DNA from 2 places in the Micromonospora sp. NPDC049102 genome. Region 2 is predicted to be linked to the other one. Evidence: riboswitches for the same ligand, from Rfam matches in the RefSeq annotation. Region 2 holds a riboswitch; the other holds the start of a gene.

Region 1 (7,772 bases), on a different contig from region 2:
ATCTGGCTGGACGTACTGGACGAGATCGCCCGGACGTGCACAACACACGGTCGCGGCGACCTGCTCCAGACGGTTCGGCAGAAGCGTGCCCAACTGCTGGACCCGAGGCTGCGTGTCCTGGTCGTCGGTGAGCCGAACCAGGGCAAGAGTCAGCTCATCAACGCGATCATCAACGCGCCGGCCTGTCCGGTCGGTGACGGCCGGACGACAATCCTGCCGACGGTGGTGCAGCACGCCGAAGCCGCCAGCGCGACAATCGTCCAGGCGCCGCCACCGCCGGCCGGACGACCCGCCGGGGCGCCGCCACCGCTCGCCGAGCGCACCCCCTTGGCGCTCGATGAGGTCGCGGCCGGGGTGTCCGGCGCTGTCGGGCGTCGGCCGGGCGGCGGTCCGGCGTACGTCGAGGTTGGCCTGCCCCGCGCGCTGCTCGCTGCCGGACTGGTGCTGGTGGACACTCCCGGCACCGACCAGATCGCCGCGCTCGGTGCCGCCGCGGAGGTCGCCGCCTCGGCCCGCGCGGACGCCGTTCTGCTGGTCTCGGACTCCACCCGGGAACTCTCGGTGGCCGAGCTGAACATGCTGCTGCACGTCATGCGCTCGCAACCGAACGTGGTCGTGGTGCAGAGCAAGACCGACCTGGTGGCGGACTGGCGAACGGTGGCCGAGCGCAACCGGCAACACCTCGCCGACGCCGGCGTCGCGGCGCCGCTGGTCCCGGTGTCGGCGACGCTGCGGCTGCGTGCGGCGGCGGCCGACGACCGTGGCCTCAACGCCGAGTCCGGCTTCCCCGTACTGATCGCCCGCCTGCAACGGGATCTGGCCGGCAAGGCCGACCACCTGGCGCGGGCGTCGGTGCAGGCGGTGGCGCGTACGGTGGTGGAGCAACTGGCCGCGCCGCTGCGCGCCGAGTTGGCGACGCAGGAGGCCGAGGAGCAGTCCGGGCCGATCTCGCGGCTGCACGCGGCCCAGCGCGAGGTCGACGAGCTGCGTCGCTGCTCCACCCGCTGGCAGAACACCCTCACCGACGAGATCGCCGACCTGCTCTCCGACATCGAGTACGACCTGCGGGACCGGACCCGCCAGATTCTGCGTACGGTGGACGAGGCGTTCGACACGGCCGACCCGCTCGTCGCCTGGGACACCTTCGACGAGTGGTTGGCGCGCAGTCTGGTCGAGGCCGCGGAAGCCAACCACGATTGGCTGGTCCAGCGCTGCGACTGGATCGCCCGCCGGGTGGCCTCGCACTTCGACAGGTACGGCTACGACGTGCTGCCGCCCTGGTCGATGACGATGCCGGAGGATCTCGGTGACCGGCTGCCGGATCTGGAACGGCCGAGGGTCGACCGGTTCACGACCGGCCAGAAGCTGTTCACCGGCATGAAGGGCTCGTACGGCGGCATGCTGATGTTCGGCCTCGCGACCACACTGGCCGGGATGCCGATGATCAACCCGGTCTCGGTCGGCATCGGCGCCCTGTTCGGTGGCAAGAGCATCCGCGACGAGAGCAAGCAGATGCTGCGCCGCCGGCAGGCGACCGTGAAGACCGCCATCCAGCGGCATGTCGACGAGTTCTTCGTCCGGATGGTCCGGGAGTGCCGGGACACCACCCGACAGGTGCAACGGATGCTGCGCGATCACTTCACGGCCCTGACCGAGGAGTTGCAGGAGGCGATCGTGCAGTCGTTCCGCAGCGCGAAGCAGGAGGCCGACACCGACGTCGCCCTGCGCGAGCAGCGACAGCGGGAGATCCGGTCGAAGATGACCCGCCTCGCCGCGCTGTACGAGCAGTCCCAGCAACTGACCGCCACCCGGTCGACGCCAGTGCTGCTGGAGCCCGGGGCATGACGGTCGGGGTGCGGTTGGACGAGGCGGCCTGGGGGTTGTTGCACCAGGCGTTGGACGTCTACCAGCGCGACGCGCGGGCCGTCGGACGGTTGCGACACCAGATCGCGCGGTTGGAGCAGCCGCTGCGGATCGCGGTCGCCGGCCCGTGGCGGGCGGGCAAGTCGACGGTGCTCAACGCGCTGATGGGGGAGGAGGTCGCACCGGTCGAGGGCGCCGACGGCGCGTTCACCTGGTACGAGGACGGCGCGTCGCCGGGGGCCACCGCCTACCTGGTGGGGCAGCCTCCGCAGGAGTTGACGGTGGTCAAGTCGGCGACCGGTATGCGGGTGGACCTCGGTTGGCGGGCCGGGGAGGTACGCGACATCGTGGTGCGGTGGCCGACACGGGCGTTGCGGCAGGTGACGCTGATCGACACCCCGGCGCTCACGGCGGTCGACGACCAGGGGCACACGCCGGTGCTGGATCGCGTCCTGGCCGACGCGGACGCGGTGTTGTTCCTGACCCGTGACGGCCGTGACAGCGATCTGCGGGTGGTGGAGTCCGGTCGGGACAGCGCCGTCGCGCAGGCCGCCCCGGTGAATGTGATCATGGTGCTGTCCCGGGCGGACGAGGTCGGCGGTGGCCGGGTCGACGGGTTGCTCACCGCCCGTCAGTTGGCCCGCCGGCACCACCGTGATCCCCGGGTGGGCGCGCTGGCCGTCAACGTGGTGGCGTGCAGCGGGGCTATCGGCCTCGCGGGCCGGTTGCTCAGCGAGTCCGACTTCGTCGCCCTCGCGACGCTGGCCGGGGTGCCCCGCGCCGAGATGGAGGCCCACCTGCTCTCCGCGGACCGCTTCGTCCGTGGCGAGCTTCCGGTACGCCTCGACCCCGAGGTGCGCGCGGGCCTGCTGGAACGGTTCGGCCTCTTCGGTATCCGGCTCGCGACGACCCTGGTACGCGGCGGGTTCGACACCCGGGTGACGATGTCGGCCGAGCTGATCCGGCGCAGTGGGCTCACCGAGCTGCGCGAGTCGATGACCCGCTGTTTCGTCGATCGCCGCGACGCGCTCAAGGCGCGCTCGGCGCTGGCGGCGGTGGAGTCCCTGGTGCGTGACGAGCCGGTCCGGGGCAGCGACGAGTTGGTCGGTGCGATCGAGCAGATCCTGGCGGGCGCGCACGAGTTCCGTGAGTTACGCCTGCTGGTGGCGTTGCGAAATGCGCGTCTCGGTTTCGACGCCGAGTTGGCCGCCGAGGCACAGCGTCTGGTCGGCGGCGACGGGGTCTCCCTGGCGGCCCGGCTCGGTGTCGAGCACGGGGCGACCGCGCAGCGGCTCTGGGAGGTCGCGGCCGACGCCCAGTGGCGGTGGCGGGACCGGGCCGAGGATCCGCTGCTACCGCTGACCCAGCGGCGCGGGGCGGAGGTCGTCGTGCGCAGCTGCGAGGGCATGCTGGCCGAGTTGGCCGCCGGCGGTCGCTGAGCGGTCACGAGTCCAACCGGGACGCTGCGGCGCGCGTTTCCCCGCGATCAACCCATTGACACGACCGTGGTCTCCCGCCGCCGGCGAGGCATGTCGGTTGTGCGGCACATACGTCAGAGTCATATTCATACCTCTGTGGTATGTCGCTCACCGGCTCTGTCGACTGCCGAGGGTGACGGGGGCGCGCTCAGCCGGAGCTGCCATCGTCGGCCGTGGTCGGTGAGCCGGACGATCGCCAGCGGCGCGACGTCGAACTGCCGGTACGTCGCCAGTGGCAGATCCAGGGCGTGCACCAGCGCGACGCGGATCACGAGCGGGTGGGTGACGGCCGTGACCCCTCGACCGACGCCACGCTGGGCGTCCAGCCACCGACCGACGCGCTGGCGCAGCGCCGCGACCGACTCGCCACCGTGCGGTGCCGCGTCCGGGCTGGTCAGCCACTCATGCAGCGCCTCGGGTCGCGTCGCGGCGATGTCCTGAAGGGATCGACCGGCCCACTCCCCGTAGTCGCAGTCGGCAAGCGCCGACTCGACCGCGGGCGTCAGGCCGAGGGCGTACGCGGTCTGCACGGCCGCCGTCGCGGGACTGGACAGGCAGGCAAGGCCGTCGCCGGTCCGCCGGCACGGGTCGACGGGGGACAGGGCGAGGGCGGCGCGCCGGCCGCCCTCGTCCAGGCTGTCGTTCCCGCCGAAACGGGCCTGCCGAAGAGCGACGGTGTGCCCGTGGGCGACCAACCGCAGGCTGGTGGCGCTCACCCGGCCAGTCGTGCCTCGGCGACCGCGCGTTGACGGTGCATCAGAGCGGCGAAGAGCAGGCCGATCCCGGTCCACAGCAGCACCTGGGTGCCGAGGGACGCGAGCCGGAAACTCCACAGCAGCGTCGCGGGGAAGTCGCCGGGGACCTCCTGGAACGACGGCAGCACCACGTAGGAGACGACGGTGACCAGCAGGAAACCGCCGACGGCCGCGCTGGCGCGGAGCCACACCGGCGAGTGCGCGCCGACCGAGCGGTAGCCGAGCGAACCCGACCAGACCGCGACCAGGCCGAGTACCACCATCAACAGGTAGGTGACCGTGCGCTGGTCGATGGTGGACGGGTCGCCGACCGCCGGAGGGTTCGGTGGGTACTTGAGGAACGGCACGATCACCACGCCGAGCAGCGCGCCGCCGGCCAGTAGCAGACCGCCCCGCCCATCGTCGACGGTCCTGCGTCGCCGGCTCAGCAGGACGTACGCGGTGGCCAGCAGGCCGCCCATCGCGGCGCCGAACAGGCCGGTGGCCAGGAACAGGCCGCCGCGCTGGCCGTTCCGGCCGACCAGGGCGTCCTCGTCGTGCTGGTGCCCGTCGGCGGAGGATTCGGCGTGCGTGGCAGCCGCCGCCTCCTCGATGGCGATGGCCGCCTCGACGTGCGGTTCGCCGACGACGTATGCGAACGTTCCGGCGAGCAAACCTGCCACCAGGCCGGCGAGCAGGCCGCGCAGCAGGACCGTGACGAACGAGGGTGCGGTGCCGGTGCCGGTCAGTGGCACGGGACACCGAGCAGGTGCCGACCGTCGTGCATCAACTCGTGCAGGTACATGCCGCTGCGCGAGACGGCTCCCTGGTCGAAGGCGACGAGGTAGGTCAGCAGGGCGAGCGCGGCGACCGTGGCCAGGACCGCCCACAGCAGACGGGTCGGGACAGCGGGGTGCACCAGCGGCTGGCTGGACGTGGAGCTGGACATGCGTGCACGAACCTCCTCGGGGATGACGCGTCCCCATCGCAAGGCTGCGGACGACCGAGCGTCCTGGCTCGCGACCCCCGAGTGGGGACCGCTCACAGTGGCGCGACCGCGCCGGATTCTCACCGGCTTCCCTCGCGTCGCCGCAGATAGTGGATCGACCGTATCGGTGCCGGTTCGGCTCAGTCAAGCCGGCGGCGACGGCCGGACGCGCTGCCGCCCGACGTGCGCTCACCGGTCGACTCGAAGCTATCGACGGTGACCATCACCGTTGACCGCGACACGCCCGGACCCGACATGTGGGGTGTGACAAACGCAGCCGCCCCTATATATGGTGTCGAGCGCAGCTGGTTCGGCCGCTCATCCCGAGTGGTCGAGGCAAGAGGGAACCCGGTGGGAATCCGGGACTGTCCCGCAGCGGTGAGTGGGAACGACCGCCGCCATCAGCACTGGGCCACCAATCGGCCTGGGAAGCGACGGCCAGTAGGAGACCGGCTAGTACCGGTCGTGCCCGCGAGTCCGAAGACCTGCCAGCGCGCCGCGTACCCGACCCCGGGTGTGCGGCGGTCCGAGGCCGCGTGGGACGGCTGACGCCACCTGACCCACGCCGCGCCGGCGTGGCGTCCGACGGTGTCCGTCTCCTCGCGTCCGAGGGCCGTGAGGTCTCGAACTCCCGAGGAGTGAGTGGTGACAGTCACCGAGGTGGTACCGGTCAGCGGCGAAGCCCTGCGGCGGACACCGATGCAGGTCCGCAAACGCGACGGCGGCACCGAGGCCGTCGACGTCAACAGGATCGTCCGGGCGGTCGAGCGGTGGGCCGACGACCTGACCGACGTCGACCCGATGCGGGTCGCCACCCGTACGATCAGCGGCCTCTACGACGGCGCGACGACGGCGGAGCTGGACCGGCTGTCCATCCAGACGGCAGCCGAGATGATCGGTGCGGAACCGCAGTACTCGCGCCTGGCCGCGCGCCTGTTGGCCGGTTATGTCGACAAGGAGGTCCGTCGGCAGGGCATCGCCTCGTTCAGCGCGGCGATCCGGGCCGGCCACGCCGAGGGCCTGATCGGCGACGAGACCGCCGCGTTCGTCAACGCGCACGCCGAGAACTTCGACAACGCCGTCGACGCCGACGGTGACCGCCGGTTCGAGTACTTCGGCCTGCGCACGGTCTACGACCGGTACCTGCTGCGTCACCCCACGTCAAGGCTGGTGCTGGAGACCCCGCAGTACTGGCTGCTGCGGGTGGCCTGCGGCCTGTCGCGTACGCCCGACGAAGCGGTCGACTTCTACCGGCTCATGTCCAGCCTCGCCTATCTGCCCAGCTCACCGACGTTGTTCAACTCCGGCACCCGGCACACGCAGATGTCCTCGTGCTACCTGGTCGACTCGCCGCGCGACGAGCTGGACTCGATCTACGCGCGCTACGCCCAGGTCGCCAACCTGTCCAAGTTCGCCGGTGGCATCGGCATCGCGTACTCCCGGGTCAGGTCCCGCGGCGCGCTGATCCGGGGCACCAACGGGCAGTCCAACGGAATCGTGCCGTGGCTGCGCACACTGGACGCGAGCGTCGCGGCGGTCAACCAGGGCGGCCGACGCAAGGGCGCGGCCTGCGTCTACCTCGAGCCGTGGCACCCGGACATCGAGGAGTTCCTCCAACTACGCGACAACACCGGCGAGGACGCCCGCCGTACCCACAACCTCAACCTGGCCAACTGGATCCCGGACGAGTTCATGCGCCGGGTCGAGGCGGACGAGATGTGGTCGCTGTTCGACCCCGACGAGGTGCCGGAACTGCCGGACCTGTGGGGGAAGCGGTTCGACGCCGCGTACCGGGCGGCCGAGGCGCAGGGCCGCTACGTGCGGCAGCTGCCGGCACGTGAGCTGTACGGGAAGATGATGCGGACCCTGGCCCAGACCGGCAACGGCTGGATGACCTTCAAGGACGCGGCCAACCGGCTGTGCAACCAGACGGCCGAGCCGGGCAACGTCGTGCACCTCTCCAACCTCTGCACCGAGATCATCGAGGTGTCCAGCGACGCCGAGACCGCCGTGTGCAACCTCGGCTCGGTGAACGTCGCCGCCCACCTGAGCGACGACGGCATCGACTGGGAACGGCTGCGCGCCACGGTCCGTACCGCCGTGACGTTCCTCGACCGGGTCATCGACATCAACTACTACCCGACCCCGCAGGCGGCGGCGAGCAACCCCCGCTGGCGTCCGGTCGGGCTCGGGTTGATGGGGTTGCAGGACGTGTTCTTCGCGCTGCGGCTGCCGTTCGACTCGCCGGCCGCGCGGGAGCTGTCCACGCGGATCAGCGAGGAGCTGTACCTCACCGCGCTGGAGACCTCCGCCGACCTGGCCCGCCGGTTCGGGGCACACCCGGCGTTCGCGCAGACCCGGGCCGCGCGGGGGCGCCTGCAACCGGATTTGTGGGGTGTCGAGGGTACGCAGACCTCGCGCTGGGCCGCGCTGCGCCAGGAGGTCCAGGAGTACGGGCTGCGCAACTCGCTGCTGGTGGCGGTCGCGCCGACCGCGACGATCGCCTCGATCGCCGGCTGCTACGAGTGCGTCGAGCCGCAGGTGTCCAACCTCTTCAAGCGCGAGACCCTGTCGGGGGAGTTCCTCCAGGTCAACACCGCTCTGGTGCGCGAGTTGAAGGTCCGTGGTCTGTGGACCGAGCAGATCCGGTCGGCGATCAAGCGGGCCGATGGCTCGGTGCAGTCCGTCGCGGAGCTGCCGGCCGACGTG
Region 2 (7,772 bases):
ACGGGTCGGAGCCACCCGAGCGGAGTCGGGTCGACTCGGACCATCGGAGCCCGGAAAGGCGCCGTTTCACGGTCAACCGCCCCCTCCGGCACCGCGCACGCGTCCTCGTGACCGCAGCGCTCGCCACCCGCACGCTGGCTCTGACTGTCACTCCGTCAGCCGCGTCAGCATCACCGCCCACACTCAACAGGGTCGACGCCGCAGCCGGGTGGCTCGCCCGTCAGGCAGTGGACGGTGAACGCTTCGAAGTCACCTTCGACGGCGTCGCCTACCCCGACCAGGGACTCACCCTCGACGCGGTGTTCGCCTTCGCCGCGGCGAAAGTAGCCGACACGACTGCGGCCAACGCCGTGTCGTGGCTCGCCCAACCCGCCGTACTCACCGGCTACATCGGCGACGGCACCGAGTCGTACGCGGGCGCGACAGCGAAACTCGCCCTCGGTGCCCAGGTCCGCGGCCTCAACCCGGCGGCGTTCGGCAGGGTCGACCTACTCACCCGCCTCAACGGCCTGCTGACACCATCGGGTCGATACTCCGACCGTTCGGCGTTCGGCGACTACAGCAACGCGTTCACCCAGTCCTTCGCAGCGCTGGCGTTGGACCGCGCCAAGGGCGCACCGGCGGCGGTGACGTTCCTGGCCGCGAGCCGGTGCGGCGACGGCGGTTTCCCGCTGCTCTTCGGGCAGGCGACCTGCGTCAGCGACGTCGACGCCACAGCGATGGCCGTGCAGGCTCTGCTCGCGGCGGACCGGCCACTCGTCGCGGCCTCGGCGGCGCAGTGGCTCGTCTCCGTGCAGAACAGCGACGGCCCGTTCTCCACCAACGGCGTGCCCAACGCGAACAGCACCGGACTCGCCGCCCAGGCGCTGTCCGCCGCCGGGCGATCACTGCCGTGGCTGCGCGCTCGCCAGCACCTGATCAGCCTGCAGGTGAACTGCACGGGGGCATCCGCCAATCGTGGTGCCATCGCGTACACCTCGGGGGGGGTTCGACGCGAGCACCGCTGTTCGGGCCACCGCGCAGGCCGCACCCGGCATGGCGGGCACCGGGTACGCGACCCTGTCGGCCGCCGGCGCCCAGCCGACCGCGCCCGTCCTGGCGTGTGCGCCGTGGTGACCGCCCCGCGGGTGACGGCTCGCCGACGGATCGCGCTACTCCTCGCGGCCGTCGTCGCCGGCGCCGGTCTGGTCGCGGTCGATCCGCTCCCGCGCGCTGCACACGCCGCAGCGTGTACGCCGGGGGCGGGCGTCACTGTGGTGGTCGACCTCACTGCCTTCGGCCTCGGTGCGCAGACCGGCTGCCGGCTCGGGGACCCACCGACCGGCCTCGCCGCGTTGCAGGGGGCCGGCTTCACCGTCACCGGTACACAACGGTGGGGGCTGGCCTTCGTCTGCCGCATCAACGGCTACCCCCTCCCCGCCGCCGAACCGTGTGTCAACACGCCACCTGCCAGCGCGTACTGGTCGTACTGGCACGCCGTACCCGGCGGCACCTGGTCCTACAGCACCCTCGGCGCCAGCAGCTACAACCCCGCGCAGGGCACTGTCGAAGGATGGCGCTTCGGCTCCGGGCAGGCTCCGTCCATCTCCCCGCCGTAGCGGGCCTCGGCCGGGAATCCGGGTGCCCGGATTACCGGCCGGTCCGGTGGCGGGCGGACGACAGGGAATCCGCCTGTGACTGCGGCCCTGAGGATCAGCTCGCAGGCCGTACGATGGTCGGCAGTGCTGGTTCGCCGCACCGTCACGGTGCGGCGTCGCAAGAGGGAACCCGGTGGGAAACCGGGACTGCCCCGCAGCGGTGAGTGGGAACGACAGCCGTCATACGCACTGGACGCGTGAGCGTCTGGGAAGCGACGGCCAGTAGGAGATCGGTCAACCCGGTCACGCCCACGAGTCCGAAGACCTGCCCGCACCGCGTACGCGTCCGCGTGCGCCGCCGTCGACCTCTCGGGAGGGTCAGGGCGAGGCCCGGTCGTTGGTCCGTGCCCTGCCGTGTCCCTCCAGTGTGGTCGGTGGTCGACCTCGAGGGAAGGACACCTGTTCCGTGACCACACCGTTCGGGCTGAGCACCGTGCTCGGCTATCCCCGCATCGGTCCGCACCGGGAACTCAAGCACGCCGTCGAGTCCTACTGGGCGGGCCGGATCGACGCGAACGCCCTTCAGTTAACTGCCGCCAGCCTTCGCGCAGACGTGTGGCGCACACTGCGCGACGCCGGTCTGGACGCGATCCCGTCGAACACGTTCTCCTTCTACGACCAGGTACTCGACACCACCGTCCTGGTCGACGCGGTCCCCGACCGGTTCCGCCGCCTCGGCCTCGGTGACCTGGACACCTACTTCGCCATGGCTCGTGGCACGGAGTTCGAGCCGGCGCTGGAGCTGACGAAGTGGTTCGACACCAACTACCACTACCTGGTGCCGGAGGTCGGCCCGGACACACCGTTCACCGCTCGGCCCGACAAGGCGGTACGGGAGTACGCCGAAGCCAAGGCGCTCGGCGTCACCACCAGACCGGTGCTGGTCGGCCCGGCGACCTACCTCCTGCTGTCCAAGGCCACCGAGGACGCGCCCGAGGGATTCCGACCGTTCGACCGGCTCGATGACCTCATCGCTGTCTACGCCGACATCCTCGGCACCCTGGCCGGTGCCGGCGTCGAATGGGTTCAACTCGACGAACCCGCGTACGCCGCCGACCGCACCCCGCAGGAGATCGCCGCGCTACGCGCCGCGTACCGCCGGCTCGGCCTCCTGAAGCACCGCCCACGGTTGTTCGTCGCGTCGTACTTCGGTGACCTCGGCGACGCGTTGCCAGCGCTGTTGGGCACCCCGGTCGAGGCGGTCGGCATCGATCTGGTCGCCGGGCCAGGCAACCTGAACCGCCTCGCCGCCGCCGGCCCACTACGCGGGAAGACGATCGTCGCTGGACTGGTCGACGGGCGCAACATCTGGCGAACCGACCTACGCACCGCCACCGCGACCGGCGCCGTACTGACCGCTCTAGCCGACCATGTCGCGGTGTCGACAACCTGTTCGTTGCTGCACGTGCCGGTGGACCTCGCCGCCGAACCCGATCTGGACCAGGACCTGCGTGGGCGGCTCGCGTTCGCCCGGCAGAAGGTCGACGAGGTCGTCGCTCTCGGACGCGCACTGCGCGACGGTGTCGGCGCCCTGCCCCCTGCCCTGCCCGCGACCCCGGCGGCCTGGCGTAACGACGGGGTCCGAGCCCGACTGGACGCGTTGCGACCCGAACACGTACGACGGGGCCCATACGCCCAACGGGCCGCCACTCAGCAGGCCCGACTGGGTCTCCCGCCGCTGCCCACCACCACCATCGGATCCTTCCCGCAAACCGCGGAGCTGCGGCAGGCTCGCGCGGCGCACCGGGCCGGTCGGCTCGACGACACCGGCTACGCCGAGCGGATGCGCGCCGAGGTCGCCCACGTCATCGCTGTGCAGGAACGTCTCGGGTTGGACGTGCTGGTGCACGGCGAACCGGAACGCAACGACATGGTGCAGTACTTCGGCGAGCAGCTCGACGGGTTCGCCGCCACGGTCAACGGCTGGGTGCAGTCGTACGGCTCCCGGTGCGTACGCCCGCCCATCATCTACGGCGACGTCACCCGGACCGGACCGATGACCGTCGACTGGTCCACCTACGCGCAGTCGCTGACGAACCGACCGGTCAAGGGCATGCTCACCGGACCGGTGACGATCCTGGCCTGGTCATTCGTCCGCACCGACCAACCCCTCGCCGACACCGCCAACCAGGCCGCCCTCGCACTACGCGACGAGGCCCGCGACCTGGAAGCCGCCGGCATCCGCATCATCCAGGTCGACGAACCCGCTCTGCGGGAGACACTGCCGCTGCGCCGGGACGAGCAGCGCGCCTACCTGGACTGGGCTGTCCGGGCGTTCCGGCTCGCCACCAGCGGAGTCGCCGACGCCACCCAGATCCACACCCACCTGTGCTACTCCGAGTTCGGCGAGGTCCTGACCGCGATCGACGCCCTCGACGCCGACGTCACCAGCATCGAAGCGTCCCGGTCGAAGATGGAGATCCTCGACGATCTGCGCACCACCGGCTACCAACGCGGCGTCGGACCCGGCGTTTACGACATCCACTCCCCCCGCGTACCGGAACAGGCGGAGGTCACCGACGCGCTACGCCGCGCCGTCGCCGCGGTGCCCGCCGACCGGCTCTGGGTCAACCCCGACTGCGGCCTCAAGACCCGCGGCTACCCGGAGGTCGAGCAGTCCCTGACCCGTCTGGTCAGCGGCGCCGCCGAGATCCGCAGCACTCTTACCTGAGCGCGCGGTGGGGCGGCGGCACGCCGCCCCACCGTGGCGTGCGACAACGCGCATCCGATGCCCGCGTCGGCCAGGCGGGTCAACCCGCCTCGACGGAAACCCGTTGAGCGCGGGAATCCGGCCGCCACGGACAGCTCGCCGATGGTCCGTTCGGGCGTAAAGCCACACGGCCCGAACACCACCACGTCCGGGGCCAGGTCGGCGATCACGGACCACAGGTGTGGGGTGCTGTGCGCCCCCGGACCGAGCAGCAACGACCGGCCGCCCGCGAAGGCGATCTGCTCGGGCACCATCCGCACGAGCCGGACACCCTGTCCGCCTGCCGCAGGCTTACACGAACAACACTCATACCTCCCCGCAAGCATCTCCCGATCGTGGAGGTCCTATGGCGACCAGGGCGGCGGCAAAACCGGGACGGAGCACTCTTTCGTCCTGGGCTGCCGGGCAGCGGAAGCTACGGCCACAACGGTTCACCCCGGCTGCGGATGGACTGCGCTTCGCGTTCTACGGCCGGATGTCCACCGTCGACTTCCAGGATCGGGCGTCGTCGTGCCGGTGGCGACGCGACCACGCCGGCGACCTGGTCGCCGGTCATGGCCGGATCGTGGTGGAGTTCTTCGACGAGGGCGTCTCCCGCCGAGTGCCCTGGCCGGACCGGCCGCAGGCGTCACGGCTGCTCGACGCCGTGATGGACTCGGCACGCGGTTTCGACGCGATCGTTGTTGGGGAGTACGAGCGCGCCTTCCACGGCCAGCAGCTTGAACAGTTGACTCCCACATTGCTCAGCCACGGGCTGCAGTTGTGGCTGCCGGAGACCTATGGGCCGGTGGACTTCGACAACCCGCGGCAGCTGGCGTTGCTGGACCTGCTCGGTGTGCACTCCCAGCGGGAGGTGTCCCGGCGCGGCATCGCACCACTGCGGCCATGCGTGCTCAGGCGGAGTTGCAGGGCCGACATCTCGGCGGCCGGCCACCCTACGGCTACCGGCTCGCCGACGCCGGCCCTCATCCGAACCGCGCCCACGCCGCCTGGGGACGGCGCCTGCACCGCTTGGAGCCCGACCCTGCCACCGCACCCCTAGCCTCTCCGGACGATCTGCACTCCGACCGTCGCCAATTACCAGTAGGCGTGCTCTTTCCGGGCTTTCGCCCAGCGCTGTAGCGGAGTGTGTCCGCCCAGTCGTGACGTCAGGTGCAGCAGCCGTCGACGCAGTCGGTTGCAGTGGAATCACCTACCACCGTGGCGGGCGTGCAGCAGGTGTCACCCCGCCAGGCGTCGCGGCCTTCCTTGGCCGCGACGGCGGCGATGGCCAGCGCGGCGGCCGGGTCGGCCCACCACCAGCCGAACAGCGAGTTGACGGCCAAGCCGACGAGCAGAATGGCGGACAAATAGGTGCACAGCAGGGTCTGTCTCGAGTCGGCGACCGCGGAGGCCGAGCCGAGTTCCCGGCCGGCGCGGCGTTGCGCGGCGGACAGGATCGGCATGACCGCCAGCGACACGGCTGCGAGCAGCAGGCCGACCGTGGAGTGCTCCGGACGGTCGGTGCTGAGCAGCGCCCGCATGGACCCGACGCCGACGTAGGCGGTGAGGGCGAAGAACGAGATCGCGATGATGCGCAGGGCGGCGCGTTCCCGGCGTTCGTGGTCGGGGCCGGAGAACTGCCACGCCACGGCGGCAGCTGAGGCGACCTCGATGATCGAGTCGAGGCCGAAGCCGATCAGCGCGGTCGACGAGGCGATCGTCCCAGCGCTGATCGCGACGGCCGCTTCGATGAGGTTGTAGGTGATGGTCAAGGCCACGAACAGCCGCACCCGACGGATCAGCACCGCCCGTCGCGGCTGCGATGGTGCCGCGGTCAGCGAGATGCGCGGCAGGCTCATCAGCAGCAGTCGTCGGTCGCGGCGGTCGGGCAGGCGGCAGGGTCGACCGCGAGGACGAGACCGAGGAGATCACCCAGAGCGTGCGCGAGGCGCGCGTCGGCGAGCTCGTAGCGCGACCGACGGCCTTCGGGTACGGCGACGACCAGGCCGCAGCCGCGCAGACACGCCAGATGGTTCGACAGGTTCTGCCTGCTCGTGCCCAGCAGGTCGGCGAGGTCTGCCGGATAGCCGGGACCTTCGCGCAGCGCCAGCAGGATCCGGGCCCGGACCGGGTCGGACAGGGCGTGACCGAAGCGGGCCAGGACCTGTCCGTGCGTGAGCGTTTCCACCGCCTGACGGTACATCCTCCGCTGTATTAATGTACAGCTGTACTATCAGTGGAGGCAGTGGGCCAGCCGGTCCAGTTCAGACCGGCAAGCGCAGTCCGGGACAGCCCCCGGTGACGAAAAGGGGGCGGCGAGGAGCTTCGAGGAGCTTCTCCACCCGGGCACAGATTTCCCCTGCGAACCGGGCGGACAGAGCGATGCGACGCACTTGCGCCCGGGTCGTCAAGTCCGTACCGCTTGCCGAAAAGGTGCAGCTTGGGCGGCCCTGAGCAGCGCGCGGCGGCAAGGCTGGACCCCAAGACTCTCCGTGCCATGCTCAGGCCGAGTGCCGGGCGTGGTGAAGCACTTCCGTGATGAGTCGCCTGGTGGCCTCCCCTTGCAGCGTGTAGGTGACTTCTCGCCCACGGCGCTTGCGCCGGATCAACCGGGCCTCCTTGAGGTACCGCAGGTGCCGGGCGATGATCGTCGAGTCCGCGGACATCGCCTCCGCCAGGGACGCCGGCGTCTGATCGCCGTCCTGCAGCAGCACGAGAATATGTATTCGGTGCTCATACGCCATCGCGCGCAGCACGACCACCGCGCGGTCCAGTGCACGCCTCGTCTCGTCGAAATGTGCGGTGCTCATGCGGGGAACGCCCGCAGGCGGGCGGTGGCCATGTGCCGAGATCTGACCAGCCGGGACAGCACGGTCGACAATGCCAGGATCGCAGTGGCGGTCAGGGTGATACTCGCGCCGGCGGCGACGTCCCAGCGGCTCGACGCGTACAGGCCGCCGAGCCCGCTGAGAGCGCCGAGCGTGACGGCCAGGGCGGTGATGATGCTCAGGCGGTTGGACCACTGGCGCGCCGCCGCTGCCGGCGCGACGATCAGGGCGAGGGCGAGGATGGTGCCGATGGCGGGGACGATCGTGACGACCGCGACCTGGATGGCGAGCAGCAGTACGACGTCCCAGACACCGGTGGCGAAGCCGCCCGCCTGTGCGCCGGCCCGGTCGAAACCGGTGTAGCGCAGTGGACGGGCGCAGGTCAGCAGGACGGCCGCGACGACGACGAGCGCCACGGCGGTGGTCACCAGGTCCTGCGGGCTGACGGTGAGTATCGATCCGACGAGGAACGATGTCAGGTCTCGGCTGAAGCCGTTCTGGGTGGCGACGAGCCCGGCGCCGAGCGCGAAGCCACCGGAGAGCAGGACGCCGGTCGCCGCAGCGGTGTTCTGGCTTCGGTGGCGGCTGAGCGCGGCGACGCCCAGCGCGACGACC

Evidence for each region. Region 2 has a riboswitch for cobalamin ahead of metE (5-methyltetrahydropteroyltriglutamate--homocysteine S-methyltransferase). Riboswitches for the same ligand answer to the same signal wherever they lie in the genome.
Region 1: another riboswitch for cobalamin. It lies ahead of ACGFH9_RS06395 (CbtB domain-containing protein); the one in region 2 lies ahead of metE (5-methyltetrahydropteroyltriglutamate--homocysteine S-methyltransferase).

The regions. Positions count from the first base shown of each region.
Region 1 covers NZ_JBICTE010000004.1:72,203-79,974, forward strand. The annotation lists gene ACGFH9_RS06375 (dynamin family protein) at 1-1,845, shown strand, start outside; gene ACGFH9_RS06380 (hypothetical protein) at 1,842-3,302, shown strand; gene ACGFH9_RS06385 (histidine phosphatase family protein) at 3,428-4,057, opposite strand; gene ACGFH9_RS06390 (CbtA family protein) at 4,054-4,830, opposite strand; gene ACGFH9_RS06395 (CbtB domain-containing protein) at 4,821-5,024, opposite strand; cobalamin riboswitch at 5,059-5,198, opposite strand; cobalamin riboswitch at 5,353-5,571, shown strand; gene ACGFH9_RS06400 (ribonucleoside-diphosphate reductase subunit alpha) at 5,763-7,772, shown strand, end outside.
Region 2 covers NZ_JBICTE010000043.1:23,134-30,905, forward strand. The annotation lists gene ACGFH9_RS28550 (hypothetical protein) at 1,110-1,598, shown strand; cobalamin riboswitch at 1,709-1,925, shown strand; gene metE (5-methyltetrahydropteroyltriglutamate--homocysteine S-methyltransferase) at 2,044-4,308, shown strand; gene ACGFH9_RS28560 (hypothetical protein) at 4,236-4,607, opposite strand; gene ACGFH9_RS28565 (hypothetical protein) at 4,694-5,389, shown strand; gene ACGFH9_RS28570 (cation transporter) at 5,496-6,188, opposite strand; gene ACGFH9_RS28575 (ArsR/SmtB family transcription factor) at 6,188-6,532, opposite strand; gene ACGFH9_RS28580 (metalloregulator ArsR/SmtB family transcription factor) at 6,831-7,139, opposite strand; gene ACGFH9_RS28585 (metal ABC transporter permease) at 7,136-7,772, opposite strand, start outside.